DNA from 2 places in the Hoeflea sp. CAU 1731 genome. Region 2 is predicted to be linked to the other one. Evidence: riboswitches for the same ligand, from Rfam matches in the RefSeq annotation. Region 2 holds a riboswitch; the other holds the start of a gene.
The links. A riboswitch is a leader RNA that binds a small molecule or an ion and turns the genes downstream of it on or off. The one in region 2 is predicted to bind thiamine pyrophosphate.
Positions count from the first base shown of each region.

Region 1: linked by a shared signal. The riboswitch ahead of thiC (phosphomethylpyrimidine synthase ThiC) and the one ahead of thiB (thiamine ABC transporter substrate binding subunit) in region 2 are both predicted to bind thiamine pyrophosphate.

Region 1 covers NZ_JBDQQS010000007.1:165,018-179,511, forward strand. Annotated here, with positions in the region: gene thiC (phosphomethylpyrimidine synthase ThiC) at 1-1,276, opposite strand, end outside; TPP riboswitch at 1,389-1,505, opposite strand; gene AAFN47_RS13405 (acyl-CoA dehydrogenase) at 1,760-3,589, opposite strand; gene AAFN47_RS13410 (GMC family oxidoreductase) at 3,710-5,344, shown strand; gene AAFN47_RS13415 (mandelate racemase/muconate lactonizing enzyme family protein) at 5,341-6,549, shown strand; gene AAFN47_RS13420 (MFS transporter) at 6,963-8,333, opposite strand; gene AAFN47_RS13425 (RbsD/FucU family protein) at 8,356-8,802, opposite strand; gene AAFN47_RS13430 (SGNH/GDSL hydrolase family protein) at 8,819-9,469, opposite strand; gene AAFN47_RS13435 (aldo/keto reductase) at 9,609-10,631, shown strand; gene AAFN47_RS13440 (tripartite tricarboxylate transporter permease) at 10,633-12,114, opposite strand; gene AAFN47_RS13445 (tripartite tricarboxylate transporter TctB family protein) at 12,136-12,555, opposite strand; gene AAFN47_RS13450 (tripartite tricarboxylate transporter substrate binding protein) at 12,580-13,521, opposite strand; gene AAFN47_RS13455 (xylulokinase) at 13,779-14,494, shown strand, end outside.
Region 2 covers NZ_JBDQQS010000009.1:105,036-119,529, reverse strand. Annotated here, with positions in the region: partial or broken gene metH (methionine synthase) at 1-589, opposite strand, end outside; gene AAFN47_RS15745 (ABC-F family ATP-binding cassette domain-containing protein) at 749-2,563, opposite strand; gene AAFN47_RS15740 (thiamine diphosphokinase) at 2,570-3,223, opposite strand; TPP riboswitch at 3,307-3,414, shown strand; gene thiB (thiamine ABC transporter substrate binding subunit) at 3,453-4,472, shown strand; gene thiP (thiamine/thiamine pyrophosphate ABC transporter permease) at 4,479-6,113, shown strand; gene AAFN47_RS15725 (thiamine ABC transporter ATP-binding protein) at 6,113-6,832, shown strand; gene AAFN47_RS15720 (M48 family metalloprotease) at 6,977-8,434, shown strand; gene AAFN47_RS15715 (RNA polymerase factor sigma-32) at 8,450-9,310, opposite strand; gene AAFN47_RS15710 (CarD family transcriptional regulator) at 9,600-10,181, opposite strand; gene fdxA (ferredoxin FdxA) at 10,568-10,906, opposite strand; gene AAFN47_RS15700 (RNA-binding S4 domain-containing protein) at 11,135-11,521, opposite strand; gene AAFN47_RS15695 (helicase-related protein) at 11,521-14,494, opposite strand, start outside.

The sequences.
Region 1 (14,494 bases), on a different contig from region 2:
CGACATTCTCCTTGATCTTGTGCATCGGCACGTGACCCGGCCCCTCGATCATCACCTGGCAGTCCTTGTCCCATGCGATTTGAGTGAGCTCGCCCAGCGTCTCCAGTTCGGCGAACTGCGCCGCGTCATTGGCGTCCGCGATCGATCCGGGCCGCAATCCGTCGCCCAGCGAAAATGACACGTCGTACATCCGGCAAATGTCGCAGATCTCCTCGAAATGCTCGTAGAGGAAGCTTTCGCGGTGATGGTGCAGGCACCACTTGGCCATGATCGAGCCGCCGCGCGAGACGATGCCGGTGACGCGATCGACGGTCAGCGGAATGTAGTGCAGCCTCACACCGGCATGGATCGTGAAATAGTCTACGCCCTGTTCCGCCTGCTCGATCAGCGTGTCGCGAAAGACCGGCCAGTCGAGATCCTCCGCCACGCCGCTGACCTTTTCCAGCGCCTGGTAGATCGGCACGGTGCCGATGGGCGCGGGCGAATTGCGGATGATCCATTCGCGGATGTTGTGGATGTTGCGGCCGGTCGAAAGATCCATGACCGTGTCTGCGCCCCAGCGCGTCGCCCACACCATCTTCTCGACCTCCTCGGCCATCGACGAGGTGACCGCCGAATTGCCGATATTGGCGTTGATCTTGGTCAGGAAATTCCGGCCGATGATCATCGGCTCGGATTCCGGATGGTTGATGTTGGCGGGAATGATCGCCCTCCCGCGCGCCACCTCGCTGCGCACGAATTCCGGTGTCACGTGATCGGGGATCGAAGCGCCAAAACGCTCACCGTCGTATTCCGCCTCCAGCGCTTTTTCGCGACCGAGATTCTCGCGGATCGCGATGAATTCCATTTCCGGCGTGATAACGCCGGCGCGGGCGTAGGCCAGCTGGGTGACGGCCTTGCCGTCGCGACCGCGCATCGGCGCGTTGCGCACAGGAAACTCCGGCGTGAGCCGCTTGCCGTCGACAAAGCCATTGTCCTCGGGCTTCACGTGGCGGCCTTCATAGGTCTCCACGCCGCCGCGTTCTCTAATCCATGCTTCCCTCAGCCGCGGAAGGCCTGCGCCGATGTCGGTGGTGCGTTCCGCGTCGGTGTAAGGTCCGGAAGAATCGTAGACCGTAACCGGCGGTTCGCCGGAGGTCGGATGCACGGCGATCTCGCGCATTGGAACGCGCAGGCCGGAATGCAAACGGCCTGCCTTGTAGACCTTGCGGGAAGCCGGCAGCGCGCCGGTGGTGACGGTTGGCGTTGTGCCGGACCGGTTGAGGGGAGCAGTCATGGGAGCCTCCTTTGCTCGCTTGCATTGGAGACCCAGTTCGACGTCGAAAGGAGAAAGAGGCTTGCCGGATTCAGGAAGGACTCTCGTCGTTTCCGAAAGCGGGGTTGAGACCCGGGAAGCTTCCGCACCGTCCCTACGCCAGTATGAACTGGATCAGGTTCATCGGGTCACTGCGCTGCTCGCGCCAGCAGTATCTCAGCCCCTTGTCGGGACCCCCCTGGTGAAGCGTCAACAATGGGAGAGGACTGCGATCTTGTCAACGGACAAAGATTGTTCTCTTCTTCACAGGAAGAGATTGATGTTTCCGCGACGTCTTGCGAGGGACGGAGGCGTCGAAAAAATTCATACTGGGTGCTGCAGACCCGGCGCCGCTGGGTTACCCAATTCAACCACTTCCCTCATGCCGGCCAACGAGCCGGCATCCAGCAGCCCGCACGTCCGTGCAGGCGAAAAATGAGATGGTAGCTCAATGAGACCCGGGTATCAGAAACCGGCCTCGTTCATCTCCAGGCACGTCCGGTCCATGGTGACGAGCAGCGCGCACTGGCTCTTGATCACCGGCATTTCGTATCGGAAGAAATACCGGCAAGCCTTTGTTTTTCCATTGTAGTAAGCATCGCCCGCCGCGCCGCCGGTCTCAAGCGCCCTGAGCGCCGCCTGCGCCTGTTTCAGCCACAGCCAGCCAACGACCACGTGGCCAAGCATGTCGAGATAGATCGTGGCGTTGGCAAGGTAGGTTTCCGGATCGACTTCCCCGGCCTTCGCCCCCATGGACGCCGTCGTGTCGGCGGCAAGTCGCGACCACTTTTCAAGGGCTTGCGCGCTTTCCCTCAACTCCTCGACATTCGATGCTTCCGCGACGGTTTCCGATATCTTCTTCATCAGCAGCCGGAAGGCCTTGCCGCCCTCCATCGGCACCTTTCGACCCAGCAAGTCGAGCCCCTGAATACCGCGCGTGCCCTCGTGAATGTGGTTGAGGCGATTGTCGCGATAGAGACGTTCGACAGGATAGTCGCGCGTATAGCCGGCGCCGCCAAACACCTGGACGGCGCTTTCATTTGTACGCAACCCGAACTCAGACGGCCACGATTTGACGATCGGCGTCAGCATTTCAAGCAGCGTACCGGCCTCTTCCGCCGCCTCGCCATCGCCCGATGCAGCTTCGTCGAAGAGGCTCGCCGCGAAGAAACACAAGGCCAGCGCGCCCTCCGCATAGGCCTTCTGCTGCATCAGCATGCGGCGCACGTCGGCGTGCCGGATGATCGGGATCATCGGCGAAGAGGGGTCGCGGTTCGTCAGCGGCCGACCTTGCGTCCTGTCCTTGGCGTAGGCGAGCGCATGCAGATAGCCGGTATAGCCGGTCGCGGCGGCGCTCAGGCCCACGCCGATCCGCATTTCGTTCATCATCGAAAACATCTGGGCCAGGCCCTTGTGCGGTTCGCCGACGAGATAGCCGATCGCGCCCCCGTTCTCTCCGAGATTGAGAACGCAATTGACCGTGCCGCGATTGCCCATCTTGTGATTGAGGCCGGCAAGCCGGATGTCGTTGCGTTTTCCGCGCGAACCGTCCGCCTCAATCAGGTAGCGCGGCACGATGAACAGCGAAATTCCCTTCACGCCGGGCGGCCCGCCGGGGATCTTCGCCAGCACCAGATTGATGATGTTCTCCGACATTTCGTGGTCCGCGCCGGATATCCACATCTTGTTTCCGAAGAGCCGGTAGCGGCCGTCGTCCTGCGGTTCCGCGCGCGTCCGAATGTCGCCGACCGACGAGCCGGCATGCGGTTCCGACAGCGCCATGGTGCCGAAATAACGGCCCTCGATCATCGGCTTGAGATAGATTTCCTTTTGCTCCTGGTCGCCATGCTCGGCCAGCAGATTGCCCGCCGCCATGGTGAGACCGGCATAGCCGTGCGTGCCCGTATTAGCCGCGCCGAACCAGGCCGAGATCGCCGTGTTGAGAAGATAGGGCAGTTGCAACCCGCCATACGCCTCGTCGAAACTCACGCCCATCAGGCCGGCCTCCGTGAAGCTCGCGAGCGCCTCCTTCACATCCGGAATGATCGACACGGTCTCGCCGTCGAAAGTCGGCTCGTTGGCGTCCACCTTGGCCGCATGCGGTTCGAACTTGTCCTCGGCGATCCGCTCGACGCTCTCCAGGATCGCGTCGTAGACGTCGCGTCCGGCCTCGGCGTATCGCGGCCTGCTTCCAAGGTTTTCCAGATCAAGAAAATCATAGAGGAGAAAGGCGATCTCCTCTCGACGCATGACATTCGGCACAGCTTCCTCCCGGCCCGTGAATCTTCTGTTCATCCTTGATCTATTTTGACCACGATCTCAACACGAAGGAGGTGAAAAACTGCGGGTTGTCCGCGTCCGGCGAGTCGATTATTCGTGTGGCTTCTTCGAACCGCCTTCTGCCGGAGTCGCAGCATGAACGGGGCCAGATTTGATTTCGTCGTGGTCGGCGCCGGCTCCGCCGGATGCGTGCTCGCCGATCGGCTCTCGCGCAGCGGCCGCAATTCCGTACTGCTTGTAGAGGCAGGCGGCAGCGACCGGCGTCCCGACATTCGGGTGCCGATCGGCTATGGCTTCACGTTTCGCAGTCCCGCTGTCAACTGGATGTATTCGGCTGAACCGGATCCCGGCCTCAACGGACGCGTCGCCTACTGGCCACGCGGTCGTGTTCTCGGCGGTTCGAGTTCGATCAACGCCATGGTCTATTGCCGCGGCCTGCCGCCCGACTTCGACGACTGGTCGGCCGCAGGCGCAAAAGGCTGGGACTGGAAGTCGGTCCTGCCGGTGTTCGAGCGCACTGAAACCAAAGCGCGGCGCGTCGACGGCAGGCTGGAGACAACCGGCGATGGACCGCTGTGGGTGACGGACGAGACCGACCAGGTCCATCCGCTTACCGCGCGGTTCATCGAGGCGGCGCGCGAGGCGCAATGGCCGATCACGCCCGATGCCAACAGCGACAGGTGGGAAGGTCTCGGCTTCTTCCACAACAACACCCGGATGGGCTGGCGCTGTTCATCGGCGAGCGCCTTTCTCAAGCCGGCGCTGCGCAGACCGAACCTGACGGTTCTGACGAAAGCGATGGTCGACAGCATCCTGTTCGACGGCAAGAAGGCGACCGGCGTTGCGTTGCGCCAGGGCGGGCGATCGCAAACGGTGTTCGCCAATCGCGAAGTCATCATCAGCGCCGGGGCCGTCAACAGCCCCAAGCTTCTGCAGCTCTCAGGCCTCGGTCCCGCCGAACATCTCAGAGAGACCGGCGTGGAAGTGCTGCAGGACATGCCGGAAGTCGGCGGCGGCATGCAGGACCATCTCGCCATCACCTATCTCTACGAATCGAACGAACCGTCGCTGAACGGAATGCTCTATCCGTTGCACGGCCGCGCATGGGTGGCGTTGCGTTACGCGCTTACCCGACGCGGGCCGTTGAGCATGAGCATCAACCAGTGCGGCGGCTTTCTCAAATCCGGCCCGAACAGCGCCTTTCCGGATATGCAGATCTATTGCAATCCGGCGACCTATTCCTCCGGCGGCGGCGACAAGCCGCGGCTCGATCCCGCGCCGGGCTTTCTCCTTTCGTTTCAGCCCTGTCGTCCAACCAGCCGCGGCCGCATCGACATCGCCTCGGCCAATCCGGATGCGCCGCCGCGCATCCGTCCCAACTCGCTTGCCACAGAAAATGACCGCGCGGCAGTCCTGCGCGGCGCGCGACTTCTCGAGCAAATGATCGAAACGCCGACGATAAAACAGCTCATCAAGCGGTCGAAGCAGCCGGATCCATCGACCATGTCCGACGAAGAGATCTACGCCGATTTCACCGAGCGGGGCGCCACCAACTACCACCCGACCTGCACCTGCCGGATGGGGTCTGACAGTGCAAATTCCGTTCTCGACAGCCGACTGAAAGTCCACGGCGTCGAGGCGCTCAGGGTTGTCGACGCCTCGGCCTTCCCGAACATCACCTCCGGAAACACCAACGCGCCGACCATTATGCTTGCACAAAGGGGCGCGGACCTTATTCTTGAAGACGCAGGAGAAACGGTAACGCCATGAAACTGCAAACGATCGAAACCTTCGTCGTCGGCAATCCGCCCCCGCGCTTCGGCGGCAACTATTTCATCTTCGTCAAGCTGGTCACGGCCTGCGGCGTTGTCGGCTATGGCGAAATCTACAATGCGACCTTCGGTCCGCATCTCTGCGCGAAAATGGCCGAAGACGTGTTCGCCCGCAATTTCGAGGGCGAGGACCCGCACCACATCGAAAAGCTCTGGCGGCGGACCTATGGCGCCGGCTACACGCTGCGCCCGGACGTGACCGTCATGGGCGTGTTGAGCGGGCTCGAGATGGCCTGTTGGGACATCGTCGGCAAGGCGGCGAACCGGCCGGTCTACGACCTGCTCGGCGGCAAGGTGCATGAACGGCTGCGCAGCTACACCTATCTCTATCCGATGGACGGGGACGTCTATCCGGACCCTGTCACCCGCAACGTCTACAACGATCCGGACATGTCGGCCGAGGCGGCGCTTGCCTGCGTCGAGCAGGGCTTCACCGCCGTGAAGTTCGACCCGGCGGGACCATACACCGTCTATGACGGCCACCAGCCGAGCCTTGAGGATCTCGAACGCTCCGAACTCTTCTGCAAACGCATCCGCGAAGCCGTCGGCACGCGCGCCGACCTGCTGTTCGGCACCCACGGCCAGTTCACCGTGTCGGGGGCAAAACGCATGGCGCGGCGGCTGGAAGCCTACGATCCGCTCTGGTTCGAGGAGCCGGTGCCGCCGGAAATGCCAGAGCAGATGGCCGAGGTCGCGCGCTACACCTCGATCCCCATATCCACCGGCGAGCGGCTCTGCACGAAATACGAATTCGCCCGTGTGCTCGATCACGGCGCCGCCTCGATCCTGCAGATGAATCTCGGGCGTGTCGGCGGCCTGCTCGAAGCCCGCAAGATCGCCGGCATGGCCGAGACGCGGTACGCCCAGCTCGCACCGCACCTCTATTGCGGACCGATTGTCGGCGCGGCGAACATCCAGCTTGCGACCTGCTCGCCCAACTTCCTAATCCTTGAAAGCATCCAGACATGGGGCGGCTTTCATTCCGAATTACTGAAATCGCCGATCCGCTGGGAAAACGGTTACGTCATTCCGTCGCCGGAACCGGGTCTCGGGGTGGAACTGAACGAGGATGTCGCGCGCGCGCATCCCTGGACCGGCGACGCGCTGCATCTCGGCATGAAAACAGAACCGCCGGAGTTCTGACGTCAGTCTGCAATTTAGAACATAGCAGGAACTTTCCAGCTGCAGCCGGACGCGATTTGTGCTATATGGAGCGCTGTCCGACCGTAGAAATTTTTTACCCGGATCGGGAGCGGACTGACAATAAATCCCGGAAAGTGCAGATTCCCGAAACAAAGCCAGATCGCAACCGAGCGCTGAAATGACGGATTCCCGAAACAAACCCAGATTGGAGATTTGTCGCAGAATCGCGAATTCCCGAAACGAAGCCAGTTTCCCGCATCGCTGTTGATTTGCAGATTCCCGAAACAAACCCAGTCACGGAAATTCCGGGATTCCCCAAACAAAGCCAGATCAGGGTAATGGTCTCAAAACGCAGATTCCCGAAACAAAGCCAGATTTGAAAATATTAAATTTTTCACAATAAAATCAATTATTTAATTGATTTTCTGATCGGCGACTTGTTTCTCCACCAGTTGCCAGACGAACAGGGCTGTGACGAAGACCAGCGCGCCTGTCGTCAGGTAGACCGGCCAGAACTGACCGGTTTCAAGTAGCAGCGCGCCACAAAGCGCGATGCCGACGGTCCCGCCGAACATCTGGATCGTGAGATTGATGCCGCTGGCCTGTCCGCGTTCGGCTTCCGGCACGGCGTTCATCAGCGCCTTGCGCGCCGGGACGGCGAAGAACGGCAGCGACGCGCCCCAGACGATCAGGGCGGCGACGATCAGCCAGAATGACTGGAGGCCGACGCCTAGGGCGATGAAAAGAACGCTTGCGCCGTTGATGACCAGCGTGATGAGCAGCGGCGCCCGCGACCCGTAAAGGTCGGAGACACGTCCGGAGCCGTAGGAGGTGAGGAGCGTTGGCAGGATGGCGAGCAGCAGCACCGCGCCCGATTCGATCGCCGACACCTTCATGACCTGCTGCAGGTAGAGCGGCGTGAAAACGAAAATGACCATCTTCATGAACTGGAACGAGAAGAAGACGATATTGCCGCCGGTGAAGGTCGCAATCTTCAGGAGGTCGACATGAAAGAAGGCCGTCTCCAGACGCTTCTCGACCATGAAGAAGATCGCCAGCAGGACAACTCCGGCTGCGAACAAGAGTAGCGTCAGCCCGGACAGCCAGCCCCAGTCGGCGCCCTGCATCAGCGCGACGACGATGAGACTGAGACCGACGATCAGCGTCGGAAATCCCCAGTGATCCCGCTGCCTTTCCGGCTTGCGCTCCGGCGGCGGCTGGTCCCAGGCGAGAAACACGAAGGCGGCGACGGCGATCACCACCGGCAGATTGACCCAGAAGATCCAGCGCCAGGACAGCGTTTCGGTCAAAAGGCCGCCGACCAGCGGACCGAGCGACATGAAAAGCGCGGATATGTTCGTCTGAAGCCCCAGCGCCACGCCATGCTCTTCCTTTTTGAAGGCAAGGGTAATCATCGACAAGGCCGCGGGAAATATGATCGCCGCCCCCGCGCCTTGTATCGCCCTGGCGCCGATCAGGAAGGCGCCGTTCGGCGCGAAGCCGCAGGCGAGCGACGACACCCCGAACAGCAATGCGCCGAAGATGAAAAGCCGTCCGCGGTCGATCGCGTCTCCCATGCGCCCGCCAAGCGCCACGAAACAGGTAAAAGTCAGGAGATAGGCGTTGACCACCCAGTGCGAGGCAAGCGCGCCCATCGACAGGTCCGAACGCATGGTCGGAAGCGCTACGCCGACGATCGTCTCGTCGAGCACCGTTAGACCAAGCACGCCGGATGTTGCGGCCAGTATCCACCATTTCCGGCTGTCTGCGGCGAGTGTGACCATAGATCCGTCCCCGGCGGGCTGCTCAATCCGGCGGAATAACGCCCTTGCGCAAGGCGAAGCAGCCATAGAATCGGCGTTCGTCGGTCTGGATCACGCAATAGGCCTGTTTCGCTCGTTCATAGAAAGCGAAGCGCTCGATGGAGATCATCGGCCAGGCCTTCCCCTCCGCCTTGTCGATTTCCGCCTGCACCTCATGCTGGACAGGCAAAATCTCGTCCGGGGATCCGACGACTTCCATCCGCGCCGCCGAATCGTCGACAAAACTGTCGAGCGGGTAGACGGAGAGAATGGCCGCTGCGGCTTCGGCCGCCGTCCGGTCGATGCGCAGAACCTTGCCACAGGTCGTTTCGCGCGCCACAGCGTCGGCCGGAAAATTGGTGTCGACGATGACGAGATCATCGCCATGGCCCATCGCGGCCAGCGCATGAAGCACCTCGGCATTGAGTAGCGGATTGATTCCCTTGAGCAATAGAGCCTCCCCCTTTTCAGATTTCCAGACCGATGTCCTGTTCAATCAGATCGGCGATCGCATTTCCGAGGCGTGCATGCATGTCCGGTTCGAAATGCACGCCGTCGGTCACGCTCGATTCGATGATGTCGCCGGCGTCGAGATAGAGACAGCCATTGTCGCGCGCCGCCTTTCTGTACAGTTCCCCGAAACGCTCCGATTTCGCCTCGGCGCCGGCAAACATCTCCGCCAGGACGCCGGTTTCGCGCGCCGGCGGCGGAGCAATCAGCAGGATTTTCGGCGCGCCGCCATCCGGCCCGCACTGGCTTGCCTTCGCGATCATCGCCAGTCTGCCGGCGGACGCCGCAATCTCGTAAGCGCTGACGCCGAAGCGCGGCTTCAGATCGTTGGTGCCGAGCATGATGATCAGCAAATCCACGTCGCGATGCGATTCCAGGGAAATCGGAAGGCCGGTCTTGCCGTTCCGCTGCGGGCCCTCGATCGGATCGTCATGCACCGTCGTGCGGCCGGGAAGCCCTTCCTCGATCACGCGCCAATGCGGGGCAAGCCGCCTGTCGACCACGCCGGGCCAGCGCTGATCATGCGCGTAGCGGTGACGATCGCCGAGATTGGTTATCGGAACGGTGCCGTGTGTATTGGAATCGCCGTAACAAACAATCGTCTTCATGCCGGCCCAAACCCGCCTTTTCAAACGTCATCCCCGATGCTACCTCCGTTCCCGGCAGCGGGCGGACGTTAGCATCGCGCCCCGACCCTGTCTATTGAAGGCAAGGCGGGCGGACTTTAGGCAATTGGGGAGAACGAGCATGGACAAGCGGCTCTGGCGGCGTATCGACAATGGCGGAATGACCTTCACCGAACTCGGCTTCGGAACCGCGCCTCTCGGCAATCTCTACCGCGCTATTTCCGACGAGGACGCCGCCGCGGTTCTGGAAGAGGCGTGGGAAACAGGCTGCCGCTATTTCGATACGGCCCCGCTCTACGGATTCGGCCTCGCCGAAACCCGCATGAACCGTTTTCTGAGGTCCAGGAACCGCGACGATTATGTGCTGTCCACCAAGGTTGGACGGCTGCTTGAGGCCTGCGCGCCGGAAGTCCGCACCGGCATCGGCAAGTTCTTCGACACGCCAAGCCGCCGGGAGATCTACGACTACAGTTACGACGGCGTGATGCGGTCCTTCGAAATCTCGCTGGAACGTCTCGGCGTCGACCGGGTGGACATTCTCTACGCCCACGACATCGACGTCTTCAATCACGGTTCGCGCGAAGCCTGCGACGCCCGCATCGACGAACTGATGCGCGGCGGTTACTACGCGCTTCTCTCGCTGCGCGACCAGGGCGTCATCAAGGCCTTCGGCGTCGGTATGAACGAGTGGGAGCCTGCCCAGACAATGGCGGAGCGCGGCGATTTTGATATCTTTCTACTCGCCGGTCGCTACACGCTTCTGGAACAGGAGGCGCTGGAAACGTTCCTGCCGCTTTGCAAGTCGCGCGGCATCGGCATCGCGCTCGGCGGTCCCTACAATTCCGGGATCCTGGCGACCGGCCCGGTGGAAGGCGCTTACTATAACTACGATCCGGCGCCGCCGGAAATCCTTGACCGTGTCCGCAGGATCCAGGAAATCTGCGGCAGACACGGCGTCGAACTGCGCGAGGCGGCGATCCGCTTCCCGCTCCTCCATCCGTGCGTCGTTTCAGTCATCCCTGGCGGCCAAAGCGTCGAACAGGTGAAGGACAACAAGGCGACCATGAGCGCCGAGATTCCCGACGCACTCTGGCTTGACCTCAAATCCGCCGGCCTGATGCGGGAAGACGCGCCGACGCCATAGACTACGTTTTGTTGCGGAAGCCCAGCCACCAGACGGACACCGCGGCAAGCACGACCAGCGCGACCGCAATCGGATAGTTAATCATGCGTGTGAGATCGCCGTCGAGGATGACCATGGTCTGGGTCAGATAGGTTTCGAAGCTGCCGCCCAGAAAGAAGGCGATGATGAAAACCACGACGGGGAAGCCGAAGACGTTCATCACGTAGCCGACGACAGCGAAGACGAGCATGACGGCGACGCCGAACAGTCCGCCGGTCGACATGTAGACGCCGACGATACAGAGCAGCAGCGCGCTGGAAAATATCACCGATTCCGGCGCGGAGATCACCCGGGTCCACAGTCGCAGGCTGAACTGGCCGACAATCAGGTTGGTGGCGTTTGCGAGAATCATCGCGCCGAACAGGCCGTAGATCAGTCTGCCCTGTTGTTCGAAAAGCAGCGGCCCCGGCTGGATGCCGTGGATCTTGAACGCCGAGATCAGGAGAGCTGCGGCGATGCTGCCCGGTATCCCGATCACCAGCAACGGAATGAGGTTTGCGCCCATCACCGCGCTGTTGGCGGACTCGGCCGCGGCAATGCCCTTGATGTTGCCCTTGCCGAAACTGTCCGGCTCGTCGGAGGCCTGCTTGGCGCTGGCGTAGCTCATGAAAGCGGCTGCCGTGGAGCCGATTCCCGGAATGGCGCCGAGCACCGTTCCGATAACGGCGCCACGCGCCATCACGTAGCGGCACGACCAGTATTCCGCCCAGCTCACCCGGCTGACAGTCGGGTCGTCGCCGTCCAGCGACGTGATTGCAGAACGCGGGGTCGACCCGGCGCTGGCGAGCCGTCTGAGGATTTCTGACACGGCCAGCATGCCGATCGCGACCGCGGCGAGCGGCAGACCGTCGAAGAGTTCGAAGAAGCCGAAATAGAGCCTGGGTGTGCCATGTTCCGGGTCGATGCCGACCGTGGCGCACAGCAGGCCGAAGACCGCAGCGATAACGCCCTTGATCATAGAATCGCCGACCAGGCCCGCGATCACCGAAAAGGCGAAGATCATCAGGGCAAAGATCTCGACCGGCCCCATTTTCAGGGCCAGAACGGCGAGCGGCGCGGAGATCGTGATCAGCACGATATCGCTGAACGTGTCGCCGGTGACGGAGGAATAGAGCGCCATTTTGGTCGCCTTGACCGGCTTGCCCTGTTTGGCCAGCGGATGGCCGTCCAGTGCGGTCGCCGCCGCATCGGGCGTGCCGGGCGTGTTCATCAGGATCGCCGGAATGGCGCCTCCAAACAATCCGCCCTTGTTGACGCCCACCAGGAAGGCGATCGCCGGCAGCGTCGGCATGAAAAACGTGAAAGGTATGGCGATCGCCATCGCCATGACCGGACCGATGCCGGGCACGGCGCCGACGAACTGACCGACCATGACCCCGGCGATCACGAACAGCAGATTGACCAGGCTGAAGGCGTCGGAAAGCCCGGCCAGAAGCACGTCCATGTCAGGCAAGGCCGATCCCCCTCACGGCAGCGTCCGCTCCAGCAATTGCACGACAAGCAGCCAGACGACGGCCGGGATGATCAAGGCGCCGGTCGCCAGCCAGATCCAGCGTCTCTCGCCGATCAGAAGCATCACGACAAGCGCCGTCACCGGCGCGATGACCGAAAAACCCAAACGGCCCATCAGGACGAGCGACACCGCGGCTATCACCGCGAAAAGGCCGAAACGCAAGACTTCGCGCCATTCGATCGTCACTTCTCCGCGCGGTCTGATCGCATGGAGAGCGCCAAAGGCGACAAGCAGGATCGCGCAGAGATCCGGGATCGTCTGCGGCCGCATCCGGCCGTATTCGACCGTTTCCGTATTGGCCGGGATGATCAGGAAAAGCAGGAGAAGGCCGGCGCACGCGACAAAAACGCCTGAGAGCCTGTTTGCCGTCATGCAGCCTTCTCCTCTTGCCGGGCGCTATTTGCCGAAAAGTTTCGCCACGTTGCCCATGCCGCCGGTCATCATGTCCTGAGTGCCCTGCGGGCCGAGATCGCTCGGTTCGGTTTTCAGTGTGTTCATGATCACGGTCTTGACCTCATCCGAATTGATCGCCCCGTTCAGCGCGGCAGAAAGGGCGGCTTTCGCGTCATCGGGCAGTCCGGCCGGCGCCGCGATGAAGAAGTACGGATCGACGAAGATGTCGAAGCCCTGTTCCTTCACCGTAGGCGTGTCCGGGGCATAGCTGTGGCGTCCGTCATTGGCGCTGGCGATCATCTTTACGTCGCCGCTTTCCAGATACGGGATGTGCGCGCCGGCCGCGAAGGAGGCCGCCACGTGTCCGCCCAAAATGTCCTGTATCATCTCCGCGCTGCTCTTGGTCGGAACAAGCTTGAAGTTCGCGTCTGACTGGGAGCCGACAAAATTCATCAGCAGTTCCTGCGGCTTCGCGTCGAAAGCGACCAGGGCGCCGTCGCTGCCCTTGGAATATTCGATCAGGCCGGCCATGTCGTCGAAAGGCGCATCGGCCTTGGCGATGATGGCGAGCTGGGCCCGCGCTATTGTCGCAAGATAGTCGAAACTGTCGAGGTCGAAGGGCAGGTCCTTGCCGCGCAGGACCAGGTTGACGAGGATCGGCATGTTGACGCCCATGCCGAGCGTCTGTCCGTCCGGCTTGGCGACCGCCAGCCCGGTGAACATGGCGATGCCCCCGCCGCCCGGCTTGTTCTCGACGATGATCTTCCAGCCGGTCTGGTCTTCCATGGCCTTGGCGACGACGCGGCCGAGCGTGTCGGTCTCGCCGCCGGCGTCAAATCCGATCTGAAGCTTGATCGGCCCGGACGGCTTCCACTCCGCCTGGGCGGCGAAGGCCAGCATGAACGAGACCCACACGGCCGTCATCAGTGTCAGAATTCTTCTCATGTCGCATTCCTCCAGTGTCTCAGCAATAATCCCGCCGCTCCGCGATTCCCGTCAGGGATCGCGATTGTCCGGCGAGCGTGGCCTCCTCATGAATCCTGCCGCACAAGGGACATAGCACAATTTTTCCTATTGGAAAATTGCATCGCTCAAGAGAAAATTGCAGGACCGGGGCAAGTCGGCTGTGCGACAAAAGACTTGAATGCACCGACCCATCATTGCCATTGTCCACGCAACTTTGGTGACGCGGCGAGGTAGGGATGGCGCAGGAAATGTTGATCGGCGTCGATGTTGGAACAACAAGCGTCAAGGCGATCCTTTTCGATCTCGCCGGCGCCATTGTCGACCGCTACGCCGAACCATACGAAACCATTCACGGCAAGCACGGCGTCGTCGAGCAGGATCCCGAGCTCTGGATGAAGCATATATTTGCTGCGCTTTCGCAATTTACCGCGAACCATGACCTTTCGGAGGTCAGGGCGTTGGGCCTGACGTCGCAGGTCAACACACATCTCTTTGTCGACGAAAACGGTAAGGCGCTCGCTCCGGCGATTGTCTGGCAGGACGGACGCTGCGCCGATGTCGCCGCGCGACTGGACGAGCAGGTGCCGGTGGAAGACCGCATCCGCTGGTGGGGCACGCCACGCCCCATCGACGCCAGCCATTGCATGAGCCGGATGGCGTGGATGTCCGAGAACCGGCCCGACATATGGGAAAAGACCCACTGGGTGATGCTGCCGAAGGACTATTGCATCCAACGTCTCACCGGCGATGCCGTCTCCGATCAGATTGGCAATCTGGGGCTGGTTGATGCCGCGCTCGGCCCCATTCCGGACCTTTTCGCCCATGTGCCTGGCGCCGCCGAGCGCGTCGTGCCGCTGGCGCCGATGACGGCGATTGCCGGCAAGGTGCGCGCCGGCCTTCCCTGCGCCGGCATTCCTGTCGCCGTCGGCACGATGGACGCATGGGCCGGCAT
Region 2 (14,494 bases):
CGACGCCTTCGTCACGCAACGTTTCCAACGCATAGACGGCCGCCTTTGCGTTGAGCGTGTCGAAAATGGTTTCGATCAGGATAAGGTCCACTCCGCCTTCGATAAGCGCCTTCGCCGCCTCGCAATAGGCCAGCGCAAGATCGTCGAACATGACCTTCCGCATGCCCGGGTCGTTGACGTCAGGCGAGATGCTCGCCGTCTGGTTGGTCGGCCCGATGGCGCCGGCGATCCACACCGGCCGGTCTACGCTTTGGACCGCCTTGCGCGCGCATTCGGTGGAGGCGAGGTTCAGTTCGACGCAAATTTCCTGCAGATCGTAGTCCGCCTGGCTGATCCGGCTCGCCGAGAAAGTGTTGGTGCAGATGATATCGGCTCCGGCTTTGATGAAGGCCCGATGGATATCGGTGATCATTTCAGGCTGCGTCAGACTCAATAGTTCGTTGTTGCCCGCCAAATCAGTCGGATGATTGCGAAACCGTTCGCCGCGATAGATCGCCTCGTCCGGTTTTCTTTCCTGGATCATGGTGCCCATCGCGCCGTCGAGGATCAGAACCCTCTCTTCGGCCAAAGCCTCGATATTCGCATGCATTGCTGTGCTGTTCCTGTTCGGGTTGTCTATGTTGCCGGGCAATACTGGCGGGCGAGCGGCAAGCGCAGGTCCTTGTAGTGCACATACATTGGGAGAAATGTCGGTCCGGCAATGTCGATTTGCCCGCACTATAACGGTCACCCCTTTCGATTCAAGGGATCATCCGGTTTCAATTTCCTCGCGCAGCATCTCGAGTTCCAGCCATTCCTCCTCCATGGCCTCCAGTTTCAACCTGAGAGCCGCAAGATCTTCCGCTGCGCGATTGAACGATTCCTGATCGCGTGTGAACAGATTCGGATCGGCCATCAGGTCTTCCAGCTCACCGGCTTTCTGTTCCGCCTCGGCGATCTTTCCAGGCAGAGTCTCCAAAGCGAATTTCTGCTTGTAAGACAGCTTTCGTTCGCGGCCGGAAGACTTCGGCGCCACGGCAGCGGAGGAAGCTGAGGTCGGCGACGGTTTTGACCGGACCTCCTGTTCCCGCCTCTGGGCGAGCATATCGGTATGGCCGCCCGCATAGCTTATCCATCGACCGTCCGGCGCTTCCATCTGCGCCGGCGCGATCACCGAAGTTACCGTCCGATCCAGAAAATCCCGATCGTGGCTTACCAGGATGACGGTGCCCGCGAACCCGGCGACAAGTTCCTGCAGAAGATCGAGCGTTTCCAAGTCGAGGTCGTTTGTCGGCTCGTCCAGCACGATCAGATTGGCAGGGCGCGCAAGCATCTTGGCGAGCAGCAATCGCGCCTTCTCGCCACCTGACAATTCCCGTATAGGCGTGCGGGCCTGCTCCGGCTGGAACAGAAAATCCTTCATGTAGCCTGTCACATGTTTTTGTTCGCCATTGACGACGAGATTGCTTCCACGACCGTCCGTCAGGAACATTTCGAGTGACATCTGCAGATCGAGATCCTCCCGTTTCTGATCCAGAATCGCGATTTCGAGATTGGTTCCGAGCCGCAGCGCGCCGACGTCCGATTGCAACTGGCCGGTCAGCAACTTCAGCAGAGTTGTCTTGCCCGCGCCGTTCGGACCGATGAGGCCGATACGATCTCCGCGATGAACGCGCAGGGAGAAATCGTCAACGATCGGCCGGCCGTCATAATGCTTCACAAGCCCTTCCGCCTCGATCACCAGCTTTCCGGAATCCTTCGCATCCGAGGCGTGAAGTATTGCAACGCCTGTCGGCCCGCGATGACTGCGATGGCGCTCCCGCATGGCATGCAATTCGCCGAGCCGCCGCACATTGCGTTTGCGCCGCGCCGTCACGCCGTAACGCAGCCAGTGTTCCTCGCGCACGATCGCTCGGCCCAGTTTGTGCTGTGCGCGTTCTTCTTCCTCCAGAACCTCGTTCTGCCAGTCTTCGAAAGCCTCGAAACCCTTTTCGAGACGGCGCGTCTTGCCGCGATCGATCCAGACGGTCGCCCGCGACACTGATTTCAGAAATTGCCGGTCGTGTGAAATGACAACCAGAGCGCCGCGAAACGCACGCAGTTCCTTTTCCAGCCATTCAATGGTTGGCAGGTCGAGATGATTGGTCGGCTCGTCCAGAAGCAGTACATCGGGCCGGGGAGCAAGCACCCGCGCCAGCGCCGCGCGGCGCGCTTCACCGCCGGATACTCTTGCAGGATCCTCATCTCCGGTCAGATCGAGATGTTCGAGAAGATAATCGACGCGATGCTCGTCATCGCCCGGCGCAAGGCCGGCCATGGCATAGGCGCGCACCGTTTCGTAACCGGTAAAATCCGGCGCCTGTTCGAGATAGCGCACCGTTGCTTTAGGATGGCGGAATATCTCTCCCGACTGGGCTTCGACCAGCCCGGCGGCGATTTTCATCAGCGTGGACTTGCCGGAGCCATTTCGGCCGACAAGACAAATCCGGTCATCCGGTTCGACCTGCAGGTCGGCGCCGTCGAGCAGGGGCGTCCCGCCGAAAGTCAGGTGAATGTCATCGAGTTTTATAATTGGCGGCGCCATCTTCAATCACCGTCCCGAAAGATCATAGGGACGCGCAACCAGTATCGCCGACCCCGAGCCCATGGTGATCGTCACCGGCCCCTCGGCGACATTCGACAAGGTGCGGGATGATCCGAATGCGAGCTCGTGATCGGTGAGCGGATAGCGCGCGCCTTCAATATGGAGGTCCTCAACAGGCGTAAAATTGACGATCGAGAACAGCGACGAAGCTGGCAACTCGAACGCGCGCGAACCGGGCAAGAGCGGCCATGCCTCTTCCGCGCCGGAAGTCAGATGAACATCCAGGCCGCTTTGCGCCAGCGAGCAGGCGAAGGTCATATGAAGCAGGGCATGGTCGCTGCGCTCACCGGCCAAGGATCCGGCGAGAACAAGACTTCGGGCGCCGCGCGTCAACGCCTCTTCGACCGCGATTTCCCCATCGGTGAAGTTCTTCTCCGCCGGAAATGGTATCCGCTCCACATGGCGCCAGTCTTCCTGGAGAGCGGCGGTCGCCGAATCGAAATCACCTACCCAGATCTCGGGCTCGACGTCGAGCATGCGCGCATGCCGCATGCCGCTGTCGGCCGCGATTACCCGCGTGCCGGAAATTTGCCGCCGCAGCCGATCCGTCGTTGAAAGCTCTCCACCAAGAAGTATGAGAAATGCGGAATTGTCGTTCATGGGTCTCTTATGAAGCTTGTGCGTGAAGCCTCTAGCAGTTTTTCCGGCTCTTGCCAGCGTCTTTGGCGATTAGTACAAGTGGAGCCGCTCTAACGGGGTGCCTGTCGCAATCGCGGCCGGCTGAGAGGATCCACCAACCCGTAGAACCTGATCCGGTTAACACCGGCGTAGGGATTAGACGCAACATTCGCGCCTTTTTCCCGTTCTTGTAACAGTCAAGGAGGCGCAAATGCGCAAACGCTACATATCATCATTTTTCATCGGCCTGGCCACAATCGCAACACTGTCAGCTGCTCCGGCAACCGCCAGCGACAAGACGCTTACCGTCTACACCTATGAGAGCTTTGTCGCAGACTGGGGTCCCGGCCCTGTCGTCAAGGAAGCATTCGAAGCTGAATGCGATTGCACGCTCGAATGGGTCGGCGTCGCTGACGGCGTCGCTTTGCTCAACCGCTTGCGGCTCGAAGGCGATTCAACAAAAGCCGACGTCGTGCTCGGCCTCGACACCAATCTCGTCGCCGAGGCGAAAGCCACCGGATTGTTCGCGCCAAGCGGCGTCGACACGTCCGATGTATCGGTTCCCGGCGGCTGGTCTGACGATGTTTTCGTACCGTTCGACTATGGTTACTTCGCCGTCATCTACGATACCGAGGCGGTCAGTTCGCCGCCGGCGAGCCTTAAGGAACTGGTCGAGGGCGGGCCGGATGCGCCGAAGATTGCAATTCAGGATCCGCGCACATCGACGCCGGGTCTCGGCCTGCTGCTTTGGATCAGGTCTGTCTATGGCGACGACGCGGCAGACGCCTGGGCGAAACTGCAGGATCGCGTGCTGGCCGTTACGCCCGGATGGTCGGAGTCCTATGGGCTGTTCACCAAAGGTGAAGCGCCGATGGTGCTTTCCTACACCACATCGCCAGCCTATCACATGATCGCGGAAGACACGGATCAGTATCAGGCGGCCGCATTCGAGGAAGGTCACTACCTGCAGATCGAAGTCGCAGGAATGTTAAAAATGGCGACGGACAAGGACCTTGCGCAACAGTTTCTGAGCTTCATGACCGGACCCGGTTTCCAGAACGCAATTCCCACCACCAACTGGATGCTGCCGGCAGGCAAGACATCAGAACCACTGCCTGCGGCCTTCGAAGAACTTGTATCACCGTCAAAGACTCTGATCTTCACAGCAGAAGAGGTCTCTGAAAACCGCAAAGCCTGGGTCGACGAGTGGCTCGCCGTCATGAGTCGTTAAGCGACCATGCGCTTGCTGAACAGAAGACAGACGGCGCTCGGCATTTTTGCCGGCGCGGCGGTTTTTCTGTTCATAACGGCAATTGTCGGATCAGCAGCGCTTGCGCTGGTGCTGACGGCGACCGGGTCGACGCAGAGCCAATCGCCGTTTTTCGACAGCTATATCTGGCGGGTCGCGCGGTTTACGCTGTTCCAGGCGGTCGCCTCGACCCTTCTGTCCGTCATTCCGGCGATCGCGTTCGCGCGCGCGATCGCCAGGCGTCCTGAGTTCCCCGGAAGGCGGCTGCTGATTCAGCTCTTGGCGGTTCCGCTGGGATTGCCGCCGATTGTCGTCGCCCTTGGCATCATCGAAATCTGGGGGCGGCAGGGACTTCTCAACGACCTGTTGCTATCGCTGGGTCTGGCGAAACCGGTCTCGATATACGGACTTTCAGGGATTTTGCTGGCCCATGTCTTCTTCAACCTGCCGCTTGCCGCCAGGCTGCTGCTGGCGCGTCTCGAAGAGATTCCATCGGAATATTGGCGCAACGCAGGACAGTTGGGGCTAACCCAGCGCCAAACCTTCCTGCTTATCGAGTGGCCGCAGATCCGGGGGCAGATACCCGGCGTCGCAGGCCTCGTGCTGATGCTGTGCGTAACAAGCTTCACACTGGTTCTGCTGCTGGGAGGGGGGCCACGCGCAACCACCATCGAGGTCGCGATCTACCAGTCGCTGCGCTTCGATTTCGACCCGCTGCGCGCCGTTGTGCTGGCTCTTGTACAACTCGCAATGACCGGAGCGTTGCTGGCAGTTCTCGCCCTTGTTGGCAGACCCCAGGAAGAGGAACCCGTTTACGGTCGCGCTTCGCGGCGATACGGTCGCGACAGCGTTGGCGCACTGCTCGGCGACTACGGATTGATTGTTATCGGCGGCGTGTTTCTTTTGTCGCCCCTGCTTTCGGTGACGGCTGCCGGCCTGGCGTCCGATCTTGTGAGGTTGGCGGGAGAAGACATCGTCTTGCGGGCGGCTGTGACAAGTCTCGTCATAGGCATGGTCGCCGCGTTGATTTCCGTAACGATGGCTGCGGTGCTGATAAAAGCAAGAAGCGCCTGCTTGCCGCTCATGCGCCATTCGAATGTGGCGACAGCCTTCCGAAGCGCCGTCGGGGCGATCTCCAGCCTGATACTCCTTGTCCCGCCGATCGTGCTCGGCGCCGGCTGGTTCGTGCTGCTGCGCGGTCACACGGACATCTTTGGCCTTGCGCCGGTCATCATTGTCGCCGTCAATGCCTTGATGGCGCTTCCTTTCGTCATGCGGGTCATGGAACCTGCCCACGCCAGCCACATGGCGCGCACCGGCCGTCTCTCCGCCTCGCTCGGCCTTACCGGAGCGCGAAAATTTCTCCTGGTGGACTGGCCCGGTTTGCGGACGGCCTTTTTTCTTGCCGCTGCTTTCGCCATGGCCCTGTCACTAGGCGATCTCGGCGCGATTGCGCTGTTCGGCAGCCAGGACGTCATCACTCTGCCCTATCTACTCCTGCAGCGCATGAGCAGCTACCGAACCGACGACGCAGCCGGCATTGCGCTCATACTCGGCCTCGTTTGCCTGATCCTGATGATAATCGCGAACAGCGGTCGCAAACCGTCTGCCGGAGGGCAATAATGACGGCCGGATCAGATATCGTTCTTGAAAAAGTGCGGTTCGATTATGGATCGGCGCCGATGCTATTCGACGTGACGCTTTCCGGCGGCGTAACAACGGCGATTATCGGGCCGTCCGGCTCAGGCAAATCCACCATTCTCAATCTCATCGCGGGTTTCGAAATACCCGACAGCGGCCGCATTCTGATCGGCGGCGACGACGTAACTTCCCTTTCCCCGGCTGAAAGACCAGTGACCATGGTCTTCCAGGATAACAATCTCTTCGCCCACCTGCCCGTGCGCCGCAATGTCTCGATTGGCCTTGACCGCAAGATCCATCGCGGCGCCAGTGGGAGCATTGTTGACGACGCCCTCGAGCGTGTCGGGCTATCCGGCTATGCAGACCGCAAGCCAGGCATGTTGTCAGGAGGCGAGCGCCAGCGTGTCGCGCTCGCCCGTGTGCTTGTCCGCAGGCGTCCGGTGCTGCTGCTAGACGAACCCTTCGCGGCGCTGGGGCCCGGACTTCGTGGCGACATGCTGGCGCTTATACGCGCCTTGCAGCAGGAAACAGGCATGACGGTCGCCGTGGTCACGCATCAGCCGGACGAAGCGGAACAGTTCGCCGACGAGTTCGTTTTCGTTGATCGACGCAGCATCGCAGGGCAGGGTTCTGCGGCGGGTTTCGCGGGTCGGCGAGACATTCCTGGCCTTCAGGCCTATATGGGTGAAAAAGATAGATGACACGGGACTACCGGCGCCACATTTAATGTACTAGAAATCAGTGCGGACAAATACGAGGCGTAGCAGATTCTAAGCGCACCCAAAGACAGTTCCTTCGTATCGGTCTGGAACATCCGATCCCGCGGGAATTCAGCTTCACCAGGCATGCCGGGCTTGCTCGCGCGTGTCTTCTGCGTCGTAGCGCTTCTTGCGCTTGCTGGGTGCCAAACGCTCCTCAACGAAACCAATCCGCCTGGCGCCGGGCCGTCACAGGGAACCCTGCAGACCGATGACGATCCGCGAGCCAGGCTTGGCGCAAGCGAACACCCGCGGATCCTTGCTAATTATGGCGGAGAGTACAACGATCCGAAGGTAGAACGACAATTGGCGCGCATTGTCGGCGCTCTCACTCTCGTTTCGGAAAATCCGAAACAGACTTACCGAATTACGATTCTCGACTCGCCTGCGGTAAACGCCTTCGCCTTGCCAGGCGGTTATCTGTATGTGACGAGAGGCTTGCTGGCGCTTGCAGACGACTCATCGGAGGTAGCGGCCGTCATCGCGCACGAGATGGCCCATGTCACCGCCAATCACGGACTCCTTCGCAAGCGCGCCGAGGAAGCCGAGCAGATTGCAAATCGCGTCGCGACGGAAGTGCTGTCAGGTGAAATGACCGGCGAACAGGTCGAAGCCCGTGGAAAGCTCAGGCTTGCAGCCTTTTCCAGGCAACAGGAGCTGGAGGCTGATGTTATCGGCGTTCGTATGCTCGGTGAGGCCGGATTCGACCCCTACGCCGCCGCCCGCTTTCTTGAAACCATGGACGCCTACAGTCGATACCAGAACAATGTCGAAGATCTCGACCCGAGTCTCGATTTTCTGTCGAGCCATCCTGATGCGCCGAAGCGTCGAGAACTCGCCTACCGACATGCTCGCGCGTTCGGACAGCCAGGCGTCGGCACGCGTGATCAGGACAAATATCTAAGGGCTATTGACGGCCTCCTTTATGGCGATAGTCCAAAACAGGGCTATGTGCGGGGAAATACGTTCCTGCATCCGGTCCTTGGCATCCGCTTCAGCGTTCCCCAGGGTTTTCAGATCGACAATACAGCCGAGGCTGTTCTCGCGACCGGACCCGGCGACATCGCAATCCGTTTCGACGGCGTTTCGGACAAAAAACGCACGCCTCTGACGCGCTACATCACCAGCGGCTGGGTCAGTGGCCTTGATCCGTCGAGCGTCAGACCTCTTCGGATCAACGGGCTAGAGGCCGCCTCAGCGAAGGCTGTGGCGGATACCTGGGAATTCGACGTCACGGTAATCCGTGTAGGCAACCGGATCTACAGACTGCTAACCGCTGCGCCCGTTGGCAGCAGCAATCTGGACGCGGCGGCCCGCATCGTCACGTCGTCATTCAGCAAAATGTCGTCTTCCGAAATAGCGTCTCTACATCCGCTGCGCATCCGCATCGCAAACGTGAAGCCAGGAGATACAATGACGTCGCTCGCAGAACGCAATCAGGGGACACGTCGAAAACTGGAGCTGTTCCGGCTCCTGAACTCGCTGTCCAGCGGAGAAACAGTGTCTGTGGGCGAAAAGGTCAAGCTGGTCACCGACGAGCGTTGATGCGCTGTCCCGCGACTACATGGTCGCGATGGCCGGAGCGTCTTTCTCGAGGGCGATTTTCAACTTCTGAAGTGCTCTGTTTTCGATTTGCCTTACGCGTTCCTTCGAAATACCCAAACTCGTTCCAAGGGATTCCAGCGTGGCGCCGTCCTCGCTCAGCCGCCTTTCCCTGATGATCCGTATTTCGCGCGGATTGAGCGTTTCGAGCGCAGCTTCGATCCACTGAGACCTTCGCTCGTCATCAATCATGGAACTGACCTGTTCATCCGGCAGGGGGTCGTCACTTTCCAGATAGTCTATTCTGTCGGCGCCCTGGTTCTCTGAATCAGATATTGGCGCATTGAGGGACATATCCGAGCCTGAAAGACGCGCGTCCATGATCGCTACATCCCTTACATTGACGCCAACCGCCAGCGCGATCTCATTGTGAATCGAACTGTCCATTCCGGATTCGTTTGTTTGCCACAATTTGGCGCGCAAACGTCTCAGATTAAAGAAAAGCGCCTTTTGAGCGGAGCTGGTGCCGCCGCGGACGATCGACCAGTTGCGCAGGATGTAGTCCTGTATGGAAGCGCGGATCCACCACGTGGCATAGGTCGAGAAGCGAACCTCGCGATCGGGGTCAAAACGGGCGGCTGCTTCTAGGAGGCCGACATGGCCTTCCTGGATCAGGTCGTTCATCGGCAGCCCGAAATTGCGGAACCGGGCCGCCATCGAAATAACCAATCTCATATGGGCCATGGTAATTCGATTAAGGGCGTCCTGGTTGCGATCCTCCTTCCAGAGAACCGCAAGCTCATGCTCTTCTTCCCTTTCGAGATAGGGAGCCGCCATCGCGGCTTTGATCATCGTCTGACGAACACGATTGTCGTTCATCATGTTCTCCCAAATGCGGCCAACGCCCACTGTGTGACCTGGGGAAATCAACATTGACGCGTTACTTTGCGTGGGCTCAAGAACTCACAATGTCTAACGAGCGTATCTTGGGATCGGTTCACTCGCTATGCAAGAAAACGCAGCGTTCACTATTTGGAACCAATCGATCCCAAATATGCAAGATAGGTGTTGCAACGCAAAAAAGCCGACTAAAGCCGGCTTTTTCAGCGATTTCCTAGGGTTGAGCCGATATTCCAGAGTCTATCACATTCAAGTGATAGCAATCTGATCAGGCGGCTGCTTCCTGTTCATCCTCTTCGGCAACTTCGTCTTCGGCCGCCTTGCCGCGCTTCGGTCCCTTGTTGAGATTGGTCTCAATGAGACGAACGGCCTCGGTTTCCGAAACCTTGTTCACCGCTGCGATTTCACGCGCCATGCGATCGAGTGCCGCTTCATAAAGCTGGCGCTCGGAATAGGACTGTTCGGGCTGATTTTCAGCACGATACAGGTCGCGAACGACCTCTGCGATGGAAATCAAGTCGCCGGAATTGATTTTCGCGTCATATTCCTGCGCACGCCGCGACCACATGGTGCGTTTTATGCGGGCGCGACCTTGCACCACCTTCAATGCACGTTCTACGAAGTCGGTCTCGGCGAGCTTGCGCATGCCGATTGAGGACGCCTTGGCGACGGGCACCTTCAGGCGCATCTTGTCCTTGTCGAAATCGATGACGAAGAGCTCAAGCTTGTGCCCGGCGACTTCCTGTTCCTCGATTGCAACGATCTGGCCAACACCATGGGCAGGGTAAACGATGTATTCGTTGGTCTTGAAACCCTGGCGCTGTGCAGGCTTCTTCTGTTGCGTTGTCATCCGCTCTATGTACTCCCTGTTACTGCCCCGCTAACATTCGGGGTTGGGTACTGGCCGTCACATGCGAAGGGGCGCCCCACTGGGCAGCGGCTTCAACAATCCTGGCTGGGATCGTCCACAACAATCAAACCTCCAGCAATCCATGCACACTGCTGTTGCAAACATGAGGATATGTGGGGTTGCACTTCCGTTGTTATGGCAATCAAGGCGAACTCGTTCATCCGCCTTCGGTCAGTTTCACACATATAGCATAAAGAAGCGCAAAATTCAACAATTTGCCGCAGGCGCACAATGTCGCAGCCTGCGTCAATCGATTCTTGGTAAATGCAGGCAGTCGCCCGGAACTTCACCAGTTAATTTCTTTGACCCTGCCCGTTGAATGGGCGTCAATCCCCGTCACCGGGTTCCGGAGAAAAATAGTCTTCGTATTTCCCGTCCTTTCCATCAAACTCCTCGGCATCCGCCGGAGAATCCTTTTTGATGGTGATATTAGGCCATTTTTCGGCGAACTCCGTATTAATCTGCAGCCACTTTTCGAGACCTGGTTCAGTATCCGGTTTTATGGCCTCCGCAGGACATTCCGGCTCGCAAACGCCACAGTCGATGCACTCGTCTGGGTGGATGACGAGCATGTTTTCGCCTTCGTAAAAGCAGTCTACCGGACACACCTCGACGCAATCGGTATATTTGCATTTGATGCAGTTGTCGGTGACGATGTAGGTCATGAAAGGCTCCGGTGACGCCCGCGTTGAACCGCGAACAAATATTCTCCGGTTCAGGTAGCGAGTCTGTTTTGCATTGGCAAGTGCGCCATTTCTACACGCAGCGCAGTCTCACCTTTTTGCCGCAATGCTCCAGAAAAATTCTTCTTTTTCTGCGCCATTTCAGGGAACGTTTCGCACAAGCACAGACCGAACAGTAAAACCGGCGCCAAGAATGCACGCCTAGAGCGCCTATTCGTCCGTCAACGCCTTCCATCGATCGATCTGGCGTCGATCGCGTTTTGTCGGCCTACCGCTTCCGGCTTCCCGCAACGGAACCATGGCGACAGGCGTCTTGTCTTTTTCAGGAGACGGCTCGGGTGAAATATCGCGATAGAGCTGACGGGCTTCCTCGTAGGGACCGCGGCGCGTTCCCGGATCCGCCACCTCCAGAACCTTGATGACGCGGTCCAGTGTTATCGTCAGCACATCACCCGCAACGATCATGCGGCTCGCCCTGTCGATCTTGTCGCCATTGACGCGCACCCGGCCCTTCTGGACGAGTTTCGCCGCCAGCGACCGAGATTTGAGGACACGCGCATAAAATAGCCACTTGTCGATCCTCTGCGAGGCGCACACTACTTGTTCATCTGCTCCTTCAGCGCGGCAAGCTTGGCGAATGGCGAATCCGGATCGATTGGCTTTTCCTTGCGCGGCGGGCGCGGCTTTCCATGATCTCCATGCTTCTTGCCATGACGCGGCGGTTTGCCTTTACTGTTGCGGTGAGGCTGGTTTCGGTCGTCGCCCTTGCCGCGTCCGGCTCCCTGTCTTTGACGATTGCCCTGCCGATGCTGACGATGACCTTTGTTCTCATTGCGGCCGGCCGGACGCCAAAGCAATACCGGCTTCGGCTCCTCCTCGGCGGCCTCCTCTGCAGGAGCCTGAATAGCGTCTGCGGTTGTCTCAGGCGAGGCTATTTGCGTCTCGACAGGCGCTTGCGCCGTCGCGCCGGCTTCAGCCGGTTGTCCGTCCTGTTCAGGCGCCTCGCCAACCTTGGCTTCGTCTCCCGTCTCTGACGCGGATTCCTCAGTCGAAGTGTCTTCCGTCTTCTCGGCAGCTCCGGCTTCCGGTCCAGCCTCCATCGAAGCCTCGCTGGCTTTTACGCCCTCGACCTCCGCGGGCGACGCCTTCACGCGTATCGCGTCCAGGTGCGCTTTTGCCACCGCCGGTTCGATGGCCTCTGACCGGTAGCCAAGACCTTTCAGAATTTCTTCCATGTCGTCCGGCGTAGCGCCCAGGATCGACAGCATAGCCGGCGTCGTCGAGAAACGCCGCCCATCATAGGCGCCTTCCGGCGGAACGCCGTTTCCTGGGTTCCATTGCAGGAGCGGTCGAATAAGATCGGACAGTCTCTCGAGAATGTCGATGCGCACGGCGCGCTTGCCAAGATAGCGGAAACCCGCAAGCCGGTAGAAATCGCGTTGATATTCCGCATCGGTGACAATCGAGGTGCGGCCCGCAGCCAAAGCCGCCGCGATTTCTCCGTATCCCGGCTTGTCGAAACCTTCATTGCGCAGCGCCCAGAGCATGGTGATGATCTCGGCCGGAGCCGGCTTAAGCAATGCAGGCATGAAAACATGATAGGCGCCGAACCGCACGCCATAGCGCCGCAGCGAACCGCGCGCCTCCTGATCAAGCGCCTTGACGTCGTCGGCGACGTCACGCCGAAACAGGACGCCTAACCCCTCGACGATTTGGAAGGCGAGGCCCTTGGCGAGGCCTTCGAGATCCTCGGCCTTTGCGAGGTCGTCGAGCGGTTTCAGGATCGTTGAGATGTGATGGTGGACGAAGCGTTCGATCCGCGCCGTCACCACGTCTCGCGCCTGGCCCGAAAGCTGGTCATCGGCAAGCAGGATTATGCGCGGCGCGAGAATGCTGTCGCTGGAGGCGAGCCTTGCAACGGGATCGCCAAGCCATCGCACAGTGCCGTCGGAGCCGAGGGCGAAATCATGATTGCCGGATGCATGCACACGCGCGGCTCTTGCCTCGAACTCGATGGCGAGCGACTTCTGCGCCGCAGCCAGGACGGCTTTCTGGTCCGGTCCCTCAGCCGATGAATCCGGCGTGAACCGGAATCCCGACAATTGTCCCACATGATGGCCTTCGACGAATACATCGCCATCGACACCAATTTCAGCTTCAAGCATCGCGTTCTCTCTCAACCGCTTCATGAGCACAGATGTCCTGCGGTCAACGAAGCGTTTCGTCAACCTTTCATGCAGTGCATCCGATAACCGATCTTCGATTTCCCGGGTCTTTTCCTGCCAGTGTGACGGATTCTCCAACCAGTGAGACCGATGTGAGACATAGGTCCAGGTCCGGATCTGGGATATGCGCGCCGACAACGTATCGATATCGCCGCCGGTCTGGTCCGCCCGTCGCACCTGCTCCGCCAGATAATCTTCCTTTACGGTCCCAAGACGAACAATGTCACGATAAATTGTCGCAATCAGGTCGGTATGCTGCAAAGGCGTTATGCGTCGGTAATCAGGCAATGAACAGACGTCCCACAACAGTTCCACCCGATCGGCGCCGCGCGCCATGTCGCGAATCTCGGGATCCAGCGACAACCGTTCCAGCGCCCGCTGATCGACCGCAGGCAGCGCCCGGGTTAGACCCTGCACGGGCGGCGTTGCCTCCAGCGACTGACGCAATGCGTCCAGCGAATTGAAATCAAGGCGCTTGCTGCGCCACTGTAGCAGCTTGACCGGTGGAAATTCGTGGCTCTCCATCCTCTCGACCGTCTCATTGACCATGGGCGCGACGCGTCCGGTGACGCCAAATGTGCCGTCGCGCATATGGCGGCCGGCGCGCCCGGCGATCTGGCCCATTTCCGCCGGTGTCAGATTGCGGTACTGAAACCCGTCGAATTTACTGTCCTGCGCGAACGCAACGTGGTCAACGTCGAGATTGAGGCCCATGCCGATCGCATCGGTGGCGACCAGGTATTCGACATCGCCTTCCTGGTAGAGCGCGACCTGGGCATTGCGGGTGCGCGGGCTCAGTGCGCCGAGAACCACCGCTGCGCCGCCGCGCTGGCGCCGGATCAGCTCGGCGATCGCGTATACCTCTTCGGCGGAGAACGCCACGACAGCGCTGCGGCGCGGCAGCCGGGTGATCTTCTTCGAGCCGGCATAGGCGAGATGCGACAATCTCGGCCGCGACACGACGGTCAAGCCGGGAAGCAGTTTTTCCAGGATAGGCCGCATGGTCGCCGCCCCCAGCAGCAGCGTCTCCTCCTGACCTCGCAGATGCAAAATGCGGTCAGTGAATATGTGCCCACGTTCGAGATCGCCAGCGAGTTGCGCCTCGTCGATCGCCACAAACGCAGCGTCCGTCTGCCTTGGCATCGCCTCGACTGTGCAGACAGAATAGACGGCGCCGTTTGGGGAAATCTTTTCTTCACCCGTGATAAGCGCGACCTTGTCTGCTCCGACGCGTTGTACGATCCGACCATAGACCTCCCTCGCCAGAAGCCGCAACGGCAAACCGATCACGCCAGATTTGTGCGCCACCATTCTTTCGATGGCGTAGTGTGTCTTGCCGGTGTTG